Regions from separate parts of the Rhizobium sp. WYCCWR 11152 genome, predicted to be linked through region 3. Evidence: predicted binding sites of a transcription regulator. Region 3 holds the regulator's gene; each other region holds the start of a gene.
The links. The regulator LexA, encoded in region 3, represses DNA repair genes until DNA is damaged. The targets are predictions, from matches to a motif close to TGTTCNNNNTGTGTTCNG.

Region 1 (5,994 bases), on a different contig from region 3:
GGAACCATTTATGCGAGCCAGTCGCCGCGTCGATGCCATCGCCCGACCTGAAGATCCAGAACCGTTCACCGCCCTCGTCTTCGATCACGAAATAATCGCGCACCGCGTCGAACTCGGAGCCCCTCGTCCACCACTCGCCGAAAATCCGCTCTGGACCGTCGGCGCGTTTCACCCGCCGGCGCTTGCCGCGCCAGGTCATCGACACGGGTGGATGATCCGGCAGGAGCGCGATCACCTCGATGAGCTCCGGGCGGGAGAGGAGGCGAACGGGTCGAGGCCAGTGCAAGGTCCATGACGTACCGGTCTCCTCGGCAACCGCACTCACGCGCTTGACGCTGCGCTCGGGCACGTCGCTCGCCACAGGCGCCAAGCGATAGACACGCTGCCCGCGATTGCCGATCACGTCGATCAGCGGCGCGATATCAACGATCTCCTCCTCGATCAGGGAGGACGCTTTCTGCACTTCAGTGAGCGGTTCGGCGATGACAGCCACCAGCGAGAGCTTCTCGATCCCGAAGCCAGGCTCGATCTTCTCGATCCGGTCTTTGAAGAGCTTCGTCAGCCAGGCCACATTGCGTGCGGGCTTCGCCGTTCCAGCACGGATCGCCTGCATGGTATTGTCGACCTTGTGGACGAGAAGGTCTGCGCGGCGAACGCCGAGGCCCTTCTGCTGGAGCACTTGGCAGAGTTCAACGACAAGCCGCGAGACGTATTTGGCGATGGTCTCGGGCGCGCCGATCGGCTCGGCGAAGGCGCGGCTGACCTCGATGACATCCATTGGACGGATCGGATCGATCGGCTCCGGCAACCGCCCATATATCTGGTCGAGACGACGGCCGATTTCAGGACCGAAGCGAAGGGCAAGCGGCGCGCGCGGTGTGGCCGAAAGCTCGCCGATCGTCTGAAACCCGAGGGTCCGCAGGCCTACGATAGTTTCCGCGGGCAATCGTAATGATGATACCGGCAGCCGCTCGACGAAACGTGACGTCTCGCCCCGCGCAGCGATCACAGTATCGCGCGGGCTCACCCGTGCCAGCGCATGCGCCGCACCCCAGCTGTCGGCAATAGCAACCCGCGCGGTCAACCCCTTAGCACGGAAGCGATTGACGATGCCGGATAGCATCAGGTCCTCGCCGCCCTGGAGATGATCGGCGCCTTCGGTGTCCATGACGATGCCGTCGGGCGCATCCATTGCGACAATCGGCGTGTAGTGCGTCAACGCCCAGAGCGTCAGGCGTTCGAGGGCCGCACCGTCTGCGATCGGATCGGCGTCGACCATCTGTAGGCCCTGCACGATGGCCTGCGCCTTGGCAGCCGGCATGCCAATATGAAGGCCCGCCGATCGGGCTGTTTCATCAGCCGCCGCGATCCAGCGTTTGGAACCACTCTTCGCGACGACGACAAGCGGCCGCTCAGCGGCCAGCATTCCCGCGCCGTCGGCTCGTCTGATCCTGTCGATCGCCAGATCCGGAAGATAAATGGATACGACCCGTGGCATCGCACGCTCCTACGATAAACTCTGCGCACTCACCCGCCTTCACTCTCATCAGTTCTAGGAGCCATCGCGGCCGGCCGACGCCTGGAACCGGCAGTTCTTCCGATGGCAGTACGCTGACGCGCCACCTTGATGTTGACGCCGTCGGCTGGCCGAAATCCGATGCCTCCGTCTGCCGCCGCCATCGCCGCACGACCAGCCCAATCGTTCCGGTCTTCTCAGCCGCAAGCTGAAGCCGGCGCGAGGCGGTCATGGGAAGACGGACGAGTTCACCGACCACGGCGCCCAGGCCACCGTAACCAAGACCTTCCTCCATTGTCGCCAGGACATCTTCTTCCTTATCGGCTTCGGCAAAGACCACGCGATCGGGATGAAGACCCGCCAAAGCCAGCGCCGGGAAAAACAGGTCCGGACGCGTCATGCACCAAAGGATCTGTCCCTTCGTGCGCGCCGCGATCCCCGCCACGCAGAGGGCAGCGGCAGCACCATCGACCGTTCCGGACCCGCCACCGGCGAATTCGTGTAGGGCGCCATAGGCGAGCCCGCCGCCCGGAAGCACCGCGTCTATTTCGGAAACCCCAAAAGCAAGGCAGCCAACCTTCCTCGTCGAACCGCCCTCGAGGGAGGCGATGCGGTCTCGTAGATCGGTAATTACCCGGTTGCGGGCAGCAGTCATCATTCACGCGTCCCTTGAAGGCCGTGTTGGAGTTTCGACTTCATGTCGTTCAAATGCAGATGTTCTGTATCTGTTCCGAAGGACCCGAAGAGTCAAGCAACCGGAGGGATGGGAATATTATCCTGAACATTAGAAATCAGCAGAATACCTATGGGAATCAGCCCAATAGCGGGCGGCGGATTTTTTTCCGAGCGTTTGCGAGCGCTAATCCCTTTGTGTGAATTGCGGGCACAAGTCGGCATCGTCACAGTGTCTTTAAGATTTTTCTGCTGAACTGGGGCGATGAAGAAGCCTCCGAGATCAAAACCCCTCCTTCGCAGCGAGGCCCCGATCCGTTCCCGGCCGCGAGGCAAGCGCAATCCAGCCCAACCGCAGCTGCTGTTCGATCCCATGCCTGAGCGTGTCGAGCCTGCGCTGGCGCAACTCATGTCCCGTCCCCCAAAGGGAAACGAATGGAGCTGGGAGCTGAAATGGGATGGCTATCGGCTCGCTGTTCATATCGAACCGCAGGGGATCCGGATCCTCACGCGTGGCGGCCATGACTGGACGCATCGGTTTCCGGCAATCGCAGAGGCCGCCCGAGCGCTCGGGCCGGCGACGATGATCATCGATGGCGAGGCCGTTGTGCTCGACGCAGAGGGGCAGCCGGATTTCGGGCTGTTGCAGCAATCGCTGGGCGCATCCGGCAAACAAGCTGGTAATCGTGCCTCCAACGCCGTCTTTTACGCTTTCGATCTTATCTACCTTGATGGCCACGATCTGCGTGATGTCGAATACCGGTCGCGCCGACACCTTCTCGAGGACACATTAAACGGCCCAAGGAATGACCAGGTCGGCGCCGTCAGGCTATCGGAAACACTCGACGGCGAACCAAATGTCCTTTTGGAGCATGTCTGCCGCCTCGGCCTGGAAGGCATCGTCGGCAAGCACCTCGATCGGCACTATCGTTCTGGCAGGACCGGGGATTGGGTGAAAGTCAAATGCGTCCAGAGCGAAGCTTTCTTCATTGTTGGCTATGAGAAGTCGGCAGCGTCCCCTACCGGCTTCGGCTCGTTGGTGCTTGCCGCCTACCGCGATGGCGATCTCGTCCACGTCGGAAGCGTCGGCACGGGCTTCAGGCAAGCCGAGATCATCAGGTTGCGGAAGATGCTGGACACGCTGCGATGGAAGCGAAAGCAGCCGCCCCTACCCTATTCCGGAAGTGTCGAAATTGCCTGGGTCGAACCAACCCTGATCGCCGAGATCGAGTTTCGCGCCTGGACGTCGGACGGGAAACTACGTCATCCATCCTACAAAGGCCTGCGAGAACGGCAGGACAATGCCGAGGTCTTCCGGCTCGACTAGCGAAACCGGCGTGATCCGCTAGATTGTCCGCCATTCGAGCTCAAGCGGAGTAGATGGCCTGCAATGTGCAATCTTTATCGCATGGAAGACAAGGATTGGGTTGCCAAGTGGGCCCAGGATGCCGAAAGCCTGATCAACCTGATGCCTGCCTACCAGATGAACCCCGATCAGATGGGGCCGATCGTCCGCAACACCGCCGACGGGAAGAAGCAACTGGTCCATGCGCGCTGGGGATTGCCCTCGCCGCGCTTCGCGCTTGAGAAGGCGGCCAAAGCCAAGGCCGAGAAACTTGCGGCCAAGGGCAAGGCATTCGATCTCGAGGAACTGATCCGCATGGAGGCCGACCGCGGCACGACCAACGTGCGCACGCTGAGTTTTCCGCACTGGAAACGATGGTTTGGCGTCGAAAATCGATGTCTCGTTCCGGTCACCAGTTTCGCGGAACCGGATCCGGCCAGTCAAGAGCAAGGCGGCAACGTACCGAACGCCTGGTTCGCCCGCGACGAAACTAAGCCGCTGATGTTCTTTGCCGGTCTCCATGTGCGGCAATGGCAGAGTGTGCGAAAGGTCAGGGACGGCCTGACCACCGACGACCTCTATGGGTTTTTGACCACGAATCCAAACGACCTAGTGAAGCCGATCCATGAGAAGGCCATGCCGGTCCTGTTGCTGACGAAGGAAGAGACGGACACTTGGATGCGGGCGCCTTGGGAAGAGGCCAAGGAGCTGGCCCGTCCGTTACCGAATGATGCGCTCATCATCTCGTCCCGCGAACCGTACGGATCCACGATTGTGTCCAAATCCGGGGAGTCGGTGGAACAGGGCAGTCTGCTTTGACGCCTGAACTCAGAGTTTGAATGTATCGAAAAACGAAAAAGCCTGCCGCGGGAGGAGGTGCGGCAGGCTTTTGCAAAAAATTGAACAACGGCTGGGAGGAGGAGTGCTGTTGTTCCGCCAAGCGCCCCTGGAGGAGGAACGGGTCGCCTGAATCACGAAGCTCTGCGGGAGGAGGTGCATTGCTTCGTTGATCCAAAAGTATCAGAGGTTGCCCCGACCGCCAGCGCTCATATCACAGTGCAGCTATGCACATGCTGCAATGCAACATCGATCCTGTGCTATTTCGACCATTACTGACGTCTGCCCGGCATTCGCAGAAATCCTGATTTTTGCTACAGGGGCGGCAAGCGTCGTTTGACGGACGTTCCCTTGATGACGGCCGTGCTGGTGACGGCGTGTTCTGAGAGCACTTCGAGGACGTCGTCCATCTGCTCGATCGTATGGACTACCAGACGAGCAAGGAATGGATCATCGCCGGTGATCTTGTCGCATTCGACAAATTCCGGACGCTCCTGAATGAGCCGTTCGACGAGGTGGAGTTTGCCGGGGAGCGGCCGGATGCGCACCATCGCCCTGATCTGGTAGCCGATGGCGCGCGTGTCCACATCGACGGTGAAGCCTCGGATGACGCCGCCGGCTTCAAGCCGGCGAACGCGCTCCGACACGCTCGGTGCCGACATGCCGACAAGGCGGGCAAGCTCGCTCATCGACAAGCGGGCATCGGAATCGAGCGCACCAAGAATCTGGGCGTCCGTCGCGTCCAGCGTTGATTTCGCAACTTGAAGGTTTTGAGGGGCTTTTGCCTTCGACATAACAGGAAAACTACAGGAATTGCTCTGGCAACTCCATATAAATCGGATGGATCGCGTTGCATGATTACTCCCACAGGAGAACATCATGCTGCTCGGCATCATCGCTGGCCTCACCACCTGCGCCCTTTGGGGCCTCACCTTCGTCGCCCCGCGCGCCGTCACGCCGTTCACGGCCTGGGATTTGACGATTGCCCGCTATTGCATCTTCGGCCTAGCCTGCCTGATGCTCATGGCTGATCGACGGTTCCGGCCCATCGGCATTGCTCGCTCGAGACTTCTGATCGGCCTGTTACTCGGCGGCGCAGGGTATGTCGGGTATTTCATCAGCGTGGCCTTTGCCGTCCAGCTCGCCGGTGCTGCCGTGCCGCCTGTCATCATCGGCACCATGCCGGTGTTCCTGGCGATCATCGCCAACATCAGGGACCGCTCCGCACCATGGAAAGCTCTCGCGCTGCCCTTGGCACTGATCGCGATCGGCGTGGCGATCGTGAACGCCGCGACGGTCAGCGCGGCCGACGTTGCGGATACAGAGTCAATTTTGCTCGGCGTTCTCGCTAGCTCAGCGGCGCTGGCGATCTGGATTGCCTACGGGCTAGCGAATGCGGCTGTCATGCGGTCAGCGACCGCGCCGAACGGTCTGCAATGGACAGGACTGCAAGGCATCGGCGCGGCAATCGGAAGCCTTCTCCTGTTGCCCTTGGCCTCGTTCGACCTCGCGGATACGGTTTCCGTTTCAGAAGCCACTCGCTTTGTCGTATGGGCGCTGGTGATGGGACTGGCCGGCTCCTGGTTCGCGACCTGGTGCTGGGCGGTCGCCTCCCGTCGCCTGC
Region 2 (5,994 bases), on a different contig from region 3:
ACACGCTGCTCGGCCCGGAAATGCGCTCGACCGGTGAAGTCATAGGCCTCGATACCGATTTTGCACTGGCCTTCGCCAAGTCGCAACTCGGCGCCGGCGTCGAGCTGCCGCGTGACGGCACGGTCTTCGTCTCCGTCCGCGACGCCGACAAGCCGCGCGTGCTGCCGGCGATCAGCATCCTCGTCGAACAGGGCTTCAAAGTGCTGGCGACCGGCGGCACCGCCCGCTTCCTCGCCGAAAACGGTATCACCGCCACCAAGATCAACAAGGTGCTGGAAGGCCGTCCGCACATCGAGGACGCGATCCGCAACCGCCAGGTCCAGCTCGTCATCAACACCACCGATGGCAACAAGGCGATCTCCGACTCCAAGTCGCTGCGCCGTGCGACGCTGATGCAGAAGGTGCCTTATTACACGACGATGGCAGGCGCCGAAGCCGCCGCCCAGGCAATCAAGGCGCTGAAGGCCGGCAATCTGGAAGTGCGGCCGCTGCAGAGCTATTTCGCCTGAGATACGGAACGCCATCGCTCGATGAGCGATGGCGCCAGCCTTGCCATTGGGGCACCACCGGAGGCTTCTGAATCAGTTTATGCAGCGGCCACCATAAGGCGCTGAACCATCAGCATATCTTCGCGAAATCGTGCCAGTTCCTCCGCACTCAGCCGCTCATCGGGAATACGCAGCAGATAGGATGGATGCACCGTCACGAAGAGCGTTCGCTCCTCATCGATCGCGATCGCTTTCCCCCTGACATCCTGAAGCCGCTGTTTCGTATCGGTCAGCGCCGCGAGCGCCGTCGCCCCCATCGCAACGATGAGCTTCGGCTTGATCAGTGCCATCTCCAGATTGAGCCACCAGCGGCAATGCTTCACCTCGCCCATATTGGGCTTCTGATGGATGCGACGCTTGCCGCGCGGCTCATATTTGAAATGCTTGACGGCATTGGTGACGTAAAGCGTTGAGCGATCAATGCCCGCTTCAGTGATCACCTGATCCAGCAGCCTGCCGGCCGGACCGACGAAGGGGCGCCCGGCAATATCCTCCTGGTCGCCCGGCTGCTCGCCAACGAACATCACCTCGGCATCGCGTGGCCCCTCCCCGAATACGGTTTGCGTGGCCTTCGCATGAAGCGGACAGCGGGTGCAGGCGGCAGCTTCCGCGCGCAGTGCTTCCAGCGTGCCCGCCGGCGCTTCGGGCTCGGCCGGAATGCTGCGCGCGGCTTCCTGCAGGCGATCGTGAAAGGGCAACGACTGGGTCGCCTCCCGTGCAGCCATGGCCCGCACCTGGCTCTCCGCCGATGCGATCAGCCCAGGGATGAGATCGGCTTCCGGCAGGTTCTTCCAGTATTTTTTCGGCATCTCCGCCTGCATCGCCTTCAGCTTCAACCGCGCCGGATTGAAAATGCTGGCGTAGTAGGTGCGCCAAAGTTCGTCGGTAGCATCGGTGAGATTGGGTTTTTCACACGGTTCGTCGCTCATCGTCAGCCGCTCGCCGTCCCAGGCGGCCGATCCCTTGGGCGTCGCGATCAGCCAGTCCATGTCGGTGAAGCGCCGTTGAAAGAAGGGCGCTGTGCGCCTGACGATATGGTGATCCGGCTCGAACCAGGCGAGGAATTTTCGACGGCCCACCGACACCGCGCCAACCTCCTTGAAGCGAACGAAGGCCGTCATCTTGTGCGCGTCGCGCCGAACGTTTTTCGCCATCAGCCTGGCACGGGCGACGTCCTCGTCGGAAGCCACTTCAAGCAGTTGGCGGTCCAGTTGCAGCCGCCAGAGCAGACGGTAAAGCAGGGAAAAACGCGCCGCGTCGGAATGGCAGAGAACTGTCTCCGCGAGATCGATGAAGGCGGGCGGCACCGTCATCGGCTTGCGTGCCATGATAGGCGCCGGCGGCATGGCGTCGCGTTGAAACGCAAGGTCCGCCTCCTCGCTTTTTTCGCGCCAATCGATCTCTTCCGGCAGGATGCCGGCGACCGCGAAAGCGCGCGCGGCGTCACGCCATTCGGCAAGCTCCCCGCGTCCTGCAAGCACGACCCGGCGCATCACAGCAACGACAATTGTTCGGGCTGCGGTTCGAACATGGCGCGAAGGTCGGGGCGCTCGATCAAACGGCGCGGCGACCAGCCTTCCGCCGAGATGAAGGACTGAACCTTCTTGATCGAAATGCCGAGCCGCGAAAGATCGTCCAACCGAAGGCGGCGAAAACGACGGGCCGAAACGATCGCTTTGACTGTCTTGGTGCCGAGGCCGGGCACACGCAGCAACCGTTCACGCTCGGCCTTGTTGATATCGACGGGGAATTCGGCCCGGTTGGCGAGCGCCCAGGCAAGTTTGGGGTCGAGGCTGAGATCGAGCATGCCATCCGCCTGGTTCGCGGTGATCTCGTCAATGCCGAAACCGTAGAATCGATAGAGCCAGTCGGCCTGATAGAGCCGGTGTTCCCGCATCAGCGGCGGCTTGATCAGCGGCAGGTTTTTCGACGAGTCCGGGATCGGGCTGAAGGCGGAATAGTAGACGCGCTTCAGCCCGTAGCTGCTATAAAGCCGGCCGCTGGTCGCAAGGATCGTCGCATCGTTCGCGCCATCGGCGCCGACGATCATCTGTGTGCTCTGGCCGGCCGGCACGAAACGCTGACGCTTCTTCGTCTGCAGCGTCGGTTCGCCGGCGGCCTCAATCTTCAGCCGCAGATCCCCCATCGATCGCCGGATATTGGCAGGCTTCTTTTCCGGCGCAAAGCGGGTGATGCCGTTATCCGTCGGCAACTCGATATTGAGCGACAGCCTGTCTGCATGAAGCCCCGCCTCCTCGATCAGACGCGGCGACGCCTCGGGGATCGATTTCAGATGGATATATCCGCGGAAATTGTGGGTCACACGCAGTTCGCGGACGATGCGGACCATCTCTTCCATCGTGTAATCTGACGAACGAATAATGCCGGAGGAAAGGAACAGGCCTTCGATATAGTTGCGGCGATAGAATTCCAGCGTCAGCCAGATGACCTCCTCGGGCGTAAAGCGCGCCCGTTCGACATTGCTCGACGAGCGATTGACGCAATAGGCGCAATCGTAGATGCAGAAATTGGTCAGCAGTATTTTCAGAAGCGAAATGCACCGCCCGTCCGGAGCATAGGCATGACAGATACCGGATCCCTCGGTCGAACCGAGCCCGCCACTAGCCCGAGAATCACGCTTCACCGTTCCACTGGAAGCGCAGGAAGCATCATATTTCGCGGCATCGGAAAGGATGGCCAAGCGTTCTGTTAGCGACTTCTTCATTAGTATGTTCACTATATGTTCCGGCATGCAGAGTCAATCGGGACGATCCGATTTCTGCCCATTTTCAAGTCGCACCACCTGATATCGGGGCGGGCCGCGTTTCTTTTATGCGAATTTTCTGGAAATCGGCCTTGGCGATCTGCTATAAGCGTCCGACTAAGATTGTGGCACGGTTCCGAAGCTCCCCTTCGGGACCTGTTTTCTTTTGTGTTCGCCGCTAATTGTGCGGATACGAGGATTGAAGGACAGAAAAATGGTTGAAAAGGTACCGATGACACCGGGCGGTTTCGTCAAGCTGCAGGAAGAGCTGCGCTGGCGTCAGCAGGAGGAGCGCCCTCGAATCATCGAGGCGATCGCCGAAGCCCGTGCCCATGGCGACCTTTCCGAAAACGCCGAATACCACGCCGCCAAGGAAGCCCAGAGTCACAACGAAGGCCGCATCAGCGAGCTGGAAGACCTGACAGCGCGCGCCGAGGTCATCGACCTCACCAAGATGTCGGGCGACAAGATCAAGTTCGGCGCCAAGGTGAAACTCATCGACGAGGACACCGATGAAGAAAAGACCTACCAGATCGTCGGCGACCAGGAAGCCGACGTCAAGGCCGGCCGCATCTCCATCTCCTCGCCGATCGCCCGTGCTCTGATCGGCAAGGAAGTCGGAGATTCCATCGAGGTCAATGCGCCGGGCGGCTCCAAGGCCTACGAAATCCTCCAGGTTTCCTGGGGCTGATCGCCCGCCAGCCGCGAGACCCCTCCCTTGCCCGATATCCGTGACGTCGAGATCATTGCGCCCAATTTCAAGCGCCGGCTCTCCGGCGTCACGTCGACTATCGTCCAGCTCATCCCATGCCAGATCCGGCTCGGCATCAAGATCGCGACACTCGGGCCCGGCCTGCCGGAGGACCTGCCGAAACTTAAGGGGCGGCAGCTCCTCGGCCTCTGGCGCCCGCCGGCGCGCCGGCGCCAGCGCGTCTGGCACGCTCGCCGCAACAACGAGATGGCGGTCGGCATCCTGCTGCGCCATCTGTTGCGCATGCCGCTGAAGCTTCTCTTCACCTCGGCCGCGCAACGCCGGCACACCGCCTATACGAAATGGCTGATCCGTCGCATGGACGCCGTCATCGCGACTAGCGATCGATCCGGCTCGTTCCTCGAGGTGCCGCACACGGTCATCCAGCACGGCGTCGACCTTGCTCTGTTCCATCCGCCGGAAACGGCGGAGGACGGCATCGCCGCCACCAGCCTGCCGGGCCGCCATCTCATCGGCTGCTTCGGCCGCGTGCGCCATCAGAAGGGCACCGATCTTTTCGTCCAGGCGATGATCGAACTGCTGCCGCAGCACCCCGACTGGACGGCGGTCGTCTCCGGCCGGGTGACGACCGAACACACGGCATTTGGCGACAAACTCAAGGCGGATGTCGCGGCCGCCGGGCTCAGCGACCGTATCCTCTTCCTCGGCGAAGTGCCTGACATCAAGGTCTGGTATCGCCGCCTGACGCTTTACGTCGCCCCTTCCCGCAACGAGGGTTTCGGCCTGACGCCGCTCGAAGCCATGGCCTCGCGCACTGCGGTGGTGGCATCGGACGCCGGCGCCTATGCCGAGCTCATCGTCACGGGCGAGACGGGCTCGGTCGTCGCCGCCGGCGATGTCGAGGCGCTGACGCGGGCAATCGCGCCCTATATCGCAGATCCCGCGCTGGCGATCGCGCATGGCGAGAATGCGCTGCGGCATGTCAGGGCGAATTTCGCGCTGGAGAAAGAAGCGAGCGCGATCGGCGCCATTTACAACAGCCTTTTCGGCGACAATCGCAGCTGAGGCAGAAAAGAGAAACGGCCCGCTGGATGACGGGCCGTTGAGAGAATTTTAGGACTGCGGACAGTTCGGTCAGTTATTCAGCCGGCTGCAGCCCGGCAGCGGGAGCACTCTCCCCGGCCTGGCCGCCCAGTGCGGCGGCGAGCTGCACCGTATCCAGCTCGTTTTCCCAACGTGCCACGACGATCGTCGCAACCGCATTGCCGACGAGGTTGGTCAGCGCCCGGCATTCCGACATGAATCGGTCGATGCCGAGGATGAGCGCCATGCCGGCGACCGGTACGGAGGGCACGACGGAGAGCGTCGCGGCAAGCGTGATGAAGCCGGCGCCGGTGATGCCTGCGGCACCCTTCGAGCTCAGCATCGCCACTAGCAGCAACAGGATCTGATCACCCCAGGAGAGATGGATGCCGGTTGCCTGAGCAATGAACAAGGCAGCCAGCGTCATGTAGATGTTGGTGCCGTCGAGATTGAAGGAATAGCCCGTGGGGATGACGAGGCCGACGACCGAGCGCTTGCAGCCGGCCTTTTCCATCTTGTTCATCAGTCCCGGAAGGGCAGCCTCCGAAGACGAGGTGCCGAGGACCAGCAGCAGTTCTTCCTTGATGTAGCGCAGCAGCGCCACAATCGAGAAGCCGTTGTAGCGGGCGACAGCGCCGAGAACGACGAGGACGAAGAGCAGAGAGGTGATGTAGAAGGTGCCGATCAGCATGGCGAGGTTGGCGATCGATCCGACGCCGTACTTGCCGATGGTGAATGCCATGGCGCCGAAGGCGCCGATCGGGGCAGCCTTCATAAGGATGGCGACGAGCTTGAACACGGGCGCCGTCAGGGCATTGAGGAAGTTGACGACCGGTTCGCTCTTTTCGCCGACCATGGCGAGCGCGATGCCGAAGAGCACCGAGAAG
Region 3 (5,994 bases):
TCTCGCGGGCGATGATATCGGTGATTGCAGTCATGGGTTCTTCCTGCTCGGTGGGTGATAAGTCGGTTCGAAACCTGTCTTAGTCGAAGGCGTGCAAATTACAATGCCGCAATTTCCAGCCTTCGGACCAGCCTTCCCGGCCTATAGTACGATCATGTCAGACTGTTGAACGTCAAGCTGAACCTTAGGCCTTGGCGACCGCATCGAAGGCAAGCAGCTTTTCGAGAAGCCGCGGCATGTCCTTGAGATAGACCATGTTCGGGCCGTCCGAAGGGGCATTGTCGGGGTCCTGATGGGTTTCGACGAAGACACCAGCAATACCGGCAGCCACTGCGGCGCGCGCCAGGGTTTCCACGAATTCCCGCTGACCGCCGGAGGATTCGCCCTGGCCGCCCGGCTGCGCCACGGAATGGGTCGCGTCGAAGATAACGGGCGCGCCCATCGCCGCCATGATCGGCAACGAACGCATGTCGGAAATCAGCGTATTGTAGCCGAAGGAGACGCCGCGCTCGCACAGCAGCACGTTCGGATTGCCGCTGGCATTGAGCTTCTTCAGGACGTTCTTCATATCCCAGGGGGCGAGGAACTGGCCCTTCTTGACATTGACGACGCGGCCGGTCTTGGCGGCGGCGATAAGAAGGTCGGTCTGGCGGCAAAGGAAGGCCGGGATCTGCAGGACATCGACGACCTTCGCCACCTCCCCGCATTGCTCGGCGGTATGAACGTCGGTCAGGACGGGAAAGCCGAATTCCTTCTTGAGGTCGGCAAAGACCTCCATGCCCTTTTCGATCCCGATGCCGCGTTCGGCCGAAAGCGAGGTCCGGTTCGCTTTGTCGAAGGAGCTCTTGTAGACGAGGCCGATACCGAGCTTTCCGCAAAGCTCTTTCAGCGTGCCGGCAACCATGAAGGCGTGGTCGCGGCTCTCCATCTGGCAGGGACCGGCAATCAGCGACAGGCGGCCGGTATTGGAAAAAGTGACCTGGCCTTGGCCTTCGCCGATCCTGACTTCGGAATTCGTATCAGTGCTCATCGTGTTTCCTCGAAGGCGAAGAGCGTGCCCTGCCCGGGCGCGGGCTTCACCAGAATGCGATTGTTCTTGCGCGTGTAGGTCACCCCGTTAGCAGCCAAATGCGCTTCTGTCACGGCAAGATCGGCGACAGTGAAGAGGATTGCCCGGCCGCGCAGGCCGCGATCGGCGGATGAGCCGGCGATGTCGAAATAGGCCTCCAGCCCTTCCGGCGTCATCAGGCTGATTTTCGCATTCGATGCTGCGATATTGACGCCGAACCCGGTCTTCTCGACTGCCGATTGCGCCACCGCAAGGCTGACGAAGGCAGCGAAGGCGGCCGGCTCCGGCGTGCAAAGCGCGATCTCGACTATGCCGGTGACACCATTGGCATGCGCCTCCAGCGCGGCGCGGTCGGCCGGCAGCGGATTGACGCGCTCGACGCTGAAAAGCAGGAGATCCGGCGCGCGCAGGTCGCCGGCAAAAGCCAGCTTGAAGCCGGCAATCGCCTCGGAACCGTCCGGCATCGTCATCGGCCGGGTGAACTCCAGCATCTCGCCGGCGCTCGATCCGTTGCCGACGAAATTCTGATGATCGATGCCGGCATCCTTGCTGCCGAAAGCCAGCCCCGAAAGCCCCTCCTCGCCGCAGCGGAAGCGGAAGGCCTGGTTGCGGGCGGTGAAGACATTGCCTTGCCGCGCTGATGCCTCGCTCTCCTCGACGCTCGCAATCCCGAGCGGCTCCAGATAAGTCTTGTCGGCAAAGAAGACGCAGGCATTCTCCGTTCCGAAGGGATGGCGCGCATCGGCGGCAACGGTGAAGCCGAGCTTGCCGAGCCTCTCGCGCGCCAGATCGATATTGACGACCGGCAGCACGACATGATCCAGCGGGTGCGGTTTGGCGGAGTGCTCGTTCATGATATCCCCTCTCCTAACACGGCAGAGATGTGTGAGAGTGCCGCCCAAGGCAAGACTTGTGTGCCAATCCGGCGAATGAAAATAATAATCTCAACGAGTTGGCGCCAAGTTTTACGGAAATTTAGCTACTTGCGGAACACATATGGAACATATAGTGTATGTTCTGGATTTGTTTCAATCACGAGGTCACAACGTCGATGCTCACGCGCAAACAACAGGAGCTTCTCCTTTTCATTCATGAGCGCATGAAGGAATCCGGCGTTCCGCCATCTTTCGACGAAATGAAGGATGCCCTGGATCTCGCTTCCAAGTCCGGGATTCACCGGCTGATTACGGCGCTGGAGGAGCGTGGCTTCATTCGCCGCCTACCGAACCGCGCCCGTGCGCTCGAGGTCATCAAGCTTCCGGAGGCCTACAGCCCCAGCATCCAGCCCCGGCGCGGCTTTTCGCCGAGCGTCATCGAGGGCAGCCTCGGCAAACCTCAGCCGGTCGCCGCCCCCGCTCCCGCAAAACCCGTCGCCGACAACGGCAACTCGGTCTCCGTGCCGGTCATGGGCCGAATCGCTGCCGGTGTGCCGATCTCGGCGATCCAGAACAACACCCACGACATCGTCGTTCCGGCCGACATGCTCGGTTCCGGTGAACATTATGCGCTGGAGGTCAAGGGCGATTCGATGATCGACGCCGGCATCTTCGACGGCGACACCGTGATCATCCGCAACGGCAGCACTGCAAGTCCTGGCGACATCGTCGTTGCTCTCGTCGACGACGAGGAAGCGACACTGAAGCGCTTCCGCCGCAAGGGCGCCTCGATCGCGCTGGAGGCCGCCAACCCGGCTTACGAGACCCGGATTTTCGGGCCGGACCGTGTCAAGGTTCAGGGTAAACTCGTCGGCCTCATTCGCCGCTATCACTGACATTGGCTAGGCTCGATTCGGTAAAGCTGTTGCTGCGCCAGTCATAGGCGCGATGGCGCATCCATGGCCGCGACAATGCATCGAATGCGGTTGCGACCTCCAGGCCGGCGTCCGTGAAGCGCAACTCGATGGATCCGGTCCTGCGCAGCGTCTCACCGGTGAAGAGCGTCGCACCCGAGCGGCAGCTGTTGAAGCGAAGGCGGACCGAGGTCACGACGATATCGGCCGCGTCGCATGCCGGACCGAGATAGGCGGCATTGTCGATGACAGCAACCACCTGACCATTGGCGAGCCTTGATGTGCACCAGGCCTTCTTGACGCAGGAAAAGCGGTTTGCGTCACCGCCCGCTGTGGCCGCCCGCATCGCGGTCCTTGCTTCGTTCTGCTGATCGCGGGAAAGCCTGACGCGGCGGTCTTCTCCTACCGGCGGGATAGCAGGACCATCCAGCATCTTCGGCGGATCATGCCTCGGCAGGACCAGCGCTCTCTGCCACTGGTCGAAGATGAAATCCGGCGGTCTTTCACGGTTGGACGCCATGGCCGCCGCCTCGACGATTGCGACGAGACTGCCATCCTCCGAAATCACCAAATCCGGCGGACGGGGACCCGGCAGAAGCAGCAGGATGAGCGTTGCGACCGCGATGATCGATGTGCCGACATGGCGCAACCGGGTGCGGAGCAGCGTCAGCAGCAGAAAGCCTGCCACGGCGACGGCGAAATACCAGGCGGGCAAGCGGCCGACGTCTATATTGCCATCCCAGCCGGACACCGTCTTTGCGACCGCGATCACCAGATCGAGGCCGAATCCCACCACCTTCCAAGGCAAAACGTCCAGGCCGAAAGGCATGAGCAGCATCGCCAGCAGGCCGGCCGGCATGATGATGAAGGAGATGATCGGCATTGTCGCGAGGTTTGCCGGCAGGCCGTAGGCGGTCAGGCGATGAAAATGCTCGATCGAAAACAGCGCGGTGGAAAAACCGCCGATCAGCGAGGTCAGGAAGATGCCGCCGAAGAAGCCCGCAACCGTAACGAATGGCCTGATGATCGGCAGCTTCAGGAAGGCGTTTTCGCGGACGCGCCGGTCCTTCCACAGCTGATAGCCCGAGACCAGCGCCAATGTCGCTGCAAAAGACATCTGGAAGCTCGGACCCAAAACCTCGGACGGCGAAATGACGATGATGACGAGCGCGGAGAGAGCGACATTGCGCAGGCTGATCGACGGCCGGTCGAAGAAGACGGCAACCAACATGATGGCCATCATGATGAAGGCGCGTTCGGCAGAGACCGCAAAGCCCGAAATCAGGAAATAGGCGGTGACAGCGATGAGCGCGCCGGCGGCAGCGATCTTCTTCGTCGGGTAGGCCTCAGCAATGCCGGGAAAGAGGCTGAGCAGCATCCGGAAGCCGACGAAGAAGATGCCGGCCGACAGCGCCATGTTGAGGCCGGAGATGGCGATGATATGAGCCAGACCGGACTGGCGCAGCGCCTCCGTCGTTTCATTCGAGATGGCACGCCGCTCGTCCGTCACCAGAGCAGCGGCGAAAGCGCCGGTGTCGCCGGGCAGGATCGACCTTATGCGGTCACCAATGCCGCTGCGCAGCCGGTAGAGCCCTTCGAGCAGCGTTTCAGCCGTCGATCTGGCAGCCTGGGGACCAGCCTGCGCATCGACCTTCGTCGGTGCACCGTAGAAGAAGCCGTTGGCGCCGATGCCATCGAAATAGGCACCGAAGGAGAAGTCGTTGAGTTCGGGAAGTGCCGGACCTGCCGGCGGCGTCAGCCGCGCCCTGCCGGTAATGATATCGCCGATCTCGAAGGCCGCGTCCGCGCCGCGGGCGATGGCGGTGATGCGTTCCGGCCGCCGCTTCAGCTCCGGTGCCTTAGTGCCGGTGACCGCAAGAATGTAGCGCCACCGCCCGCGACCATCGCCTTCGCGCCGCTCGACACGGCCGGTCACCGTGGTCGTCACTGATGAATCGAGGATCACGGTCGAAGCCCGCCGGCTCTCGAACTGCGCCGTGACCATGCCGCAGACCACGAGCGAGAGCGCCAGCAGCGTTGCCCGCACTGCCGCCCGGCTGCGGCTGGCGATGAGAACCGCCACTGTCACCGCCGACAGGCAGAGCAGTGATGCAACGAGGGGAAAATCCGATGCCGCGAGAAACCAGACGGCTGACCCAGCGCCGAGGAAGACCGGCGAAAACAGCAGCAGGCGGCCATGGTCCGCCTCTTCGCCCAGCATGCGCATGCCGGCACGCAGCACTTGCGAGGCTGCGGCCGGCAGCCGGTGGCGCAATGGTGTCGCCGACTGCGTCCGTGTCGGTCGCGTCACCACGACAGGTGGTGAAAAACTGGAGGAGTCGGCAAGGCCTTCGCCTGCTTCCGGCCGCAATTCGACTGTCGTCAACTCCTGCATGAACCGCCCAAGCCCGGCTGCGAAGGCGGCCAGAATGCAACCTCCAATCAAATCCGGCAAGAATAATCGATTGAAATATGAGGGAAAATCGCGAGCGCCAAAAGACCAGTCGAATCATCAGCTTCCGATATGCGTGCGGCTCATCGCTGCAGTGCCTAAAAGGTGATACCGCAATGCACAAAATGCCATCACGGTAACTTGGCATTAGCTTCGCGATCATATAGCTATCGGTGAGGACGCTTAACCCCTATGGCGCTTTTATGGCGCCACCGCCATTTCGGAGGATCAGCATGACGGATCAAAGCGCTACAATAAAAATCGGTGACAAGTCTGTCGACCTTGCTGTCAAAAGCGGCACGATCGGCCCGAGCGTCATCGATATCGGTGCCCTCTACAAGAACACGGCTTCCTTCACCTACGATCCGGGTTTTACATCGACCGCATCCTGTGAATCGAAAATCACCTACATCGACGGCGACGAAGGTGTCCTGCTGCATCGCGGCTATCCGATCGAGCAGCTCGCCGAGCACGGCGACTTCCTCGAAGTCTGCTACCTCCTGCTTTACGGCGAACTGCCGACCACCGTGCAGAAGAAGGATTTCGATTACCGCGTCACGCACCACACCATGGTGCACGAGCAGATGAGCCGCTTCTTCACCGGCTTCCGCCGCGATGCGCATCCGATGGCCGTCATGTGCGGCTGCGTCGGCGCGCTGTCGGCCTTCTATCACGACTCCACCG

Region 1: G9X67_RS00335 (ImuA family protein) is a predicted target of LexA. The motif match lies at 2,232-2,249, and genes of this name have one in related genera.
Region 2: G9X67_RS07580 (putative DNA modification/repair radical SAM protein) is a predicted target of LexA. The motif match lies at 3,279-3,296, and genes of this name have one in related genera.

The regions. Positions count from the first base shown of each region.
Region 1 covers NZ_JABFCP010000002.1:32,265-38,258, forward strand. The annotation lists gene G9X67_RS00330 (DNA polymerase Y family protein) at 1-1,498, opposite strand, end outside; gene G9X67_RS00335 (ImuA family protein) at 1,413-2,171, opposite strand; gene ligD (non-homologous end-joining DNA ligase) at 2,454-3,515, shown strand; gene G9X67_RS00345 (SOS response-associated peptidase) at 3,579-4,352, shown strand; gene G9X67_RS00350 (Lrp/AsnC family transcriptional regulator) at 4,685-5,164, opposite strand; gene G9X67_RS00355 (DMT family transporter) at 5,250-5,994, shown strand, end outside.
Region 2 covers NZ_JABFCP010000006.1:331,150-337,143, forward strand. The annotation lists gene carB (carbamoyl-phosphate synthase large subunit) at 1-509, shown strand, start outside; gene G9X67_RS07575 (UdgX family uracil-DNA binding protein) at 587-2,041, opposite strand; gene G9X67_RS07580 (putative DNA modification/repair radical SAM protein) at 2,041-3,273, opposite strand; gene greA (transcription elongation factor GreA) at 3,527-4,003, shown strand; gene G9X67_RS07590 (glycosyltransferase family 4 protein) at 4,031-5,089, shown strand; gene G9X67_RS07595 (dicarboxylate/amino acid:cation symporter) at 5,163-5,994, opposite strand, start outside.
Region 3 covers NZ_JABFCP010000008.1:737,007-743,000, forward strand. The annotation lists gene eno (phosphopyruvate hydratase) at 1-34, opposite strand, end outside; gene kdsA (3-deoxy-8-phosphooctulonate synthase) at 185-1,030, opposite strand; gene G9X67_RS13415 (VOC family protein) at 1,027-1,923, opposite strand; gene lexA (transcriptional repressor LexA) at 2,121-2,840, shown strand; gene G9X67_RS13425 (ComEC/Rec2 family competence protein) at 2,821-5,253, opposite strand; gene gltA (citrate synthase) at 5,544-5,994, shown strand, end outside.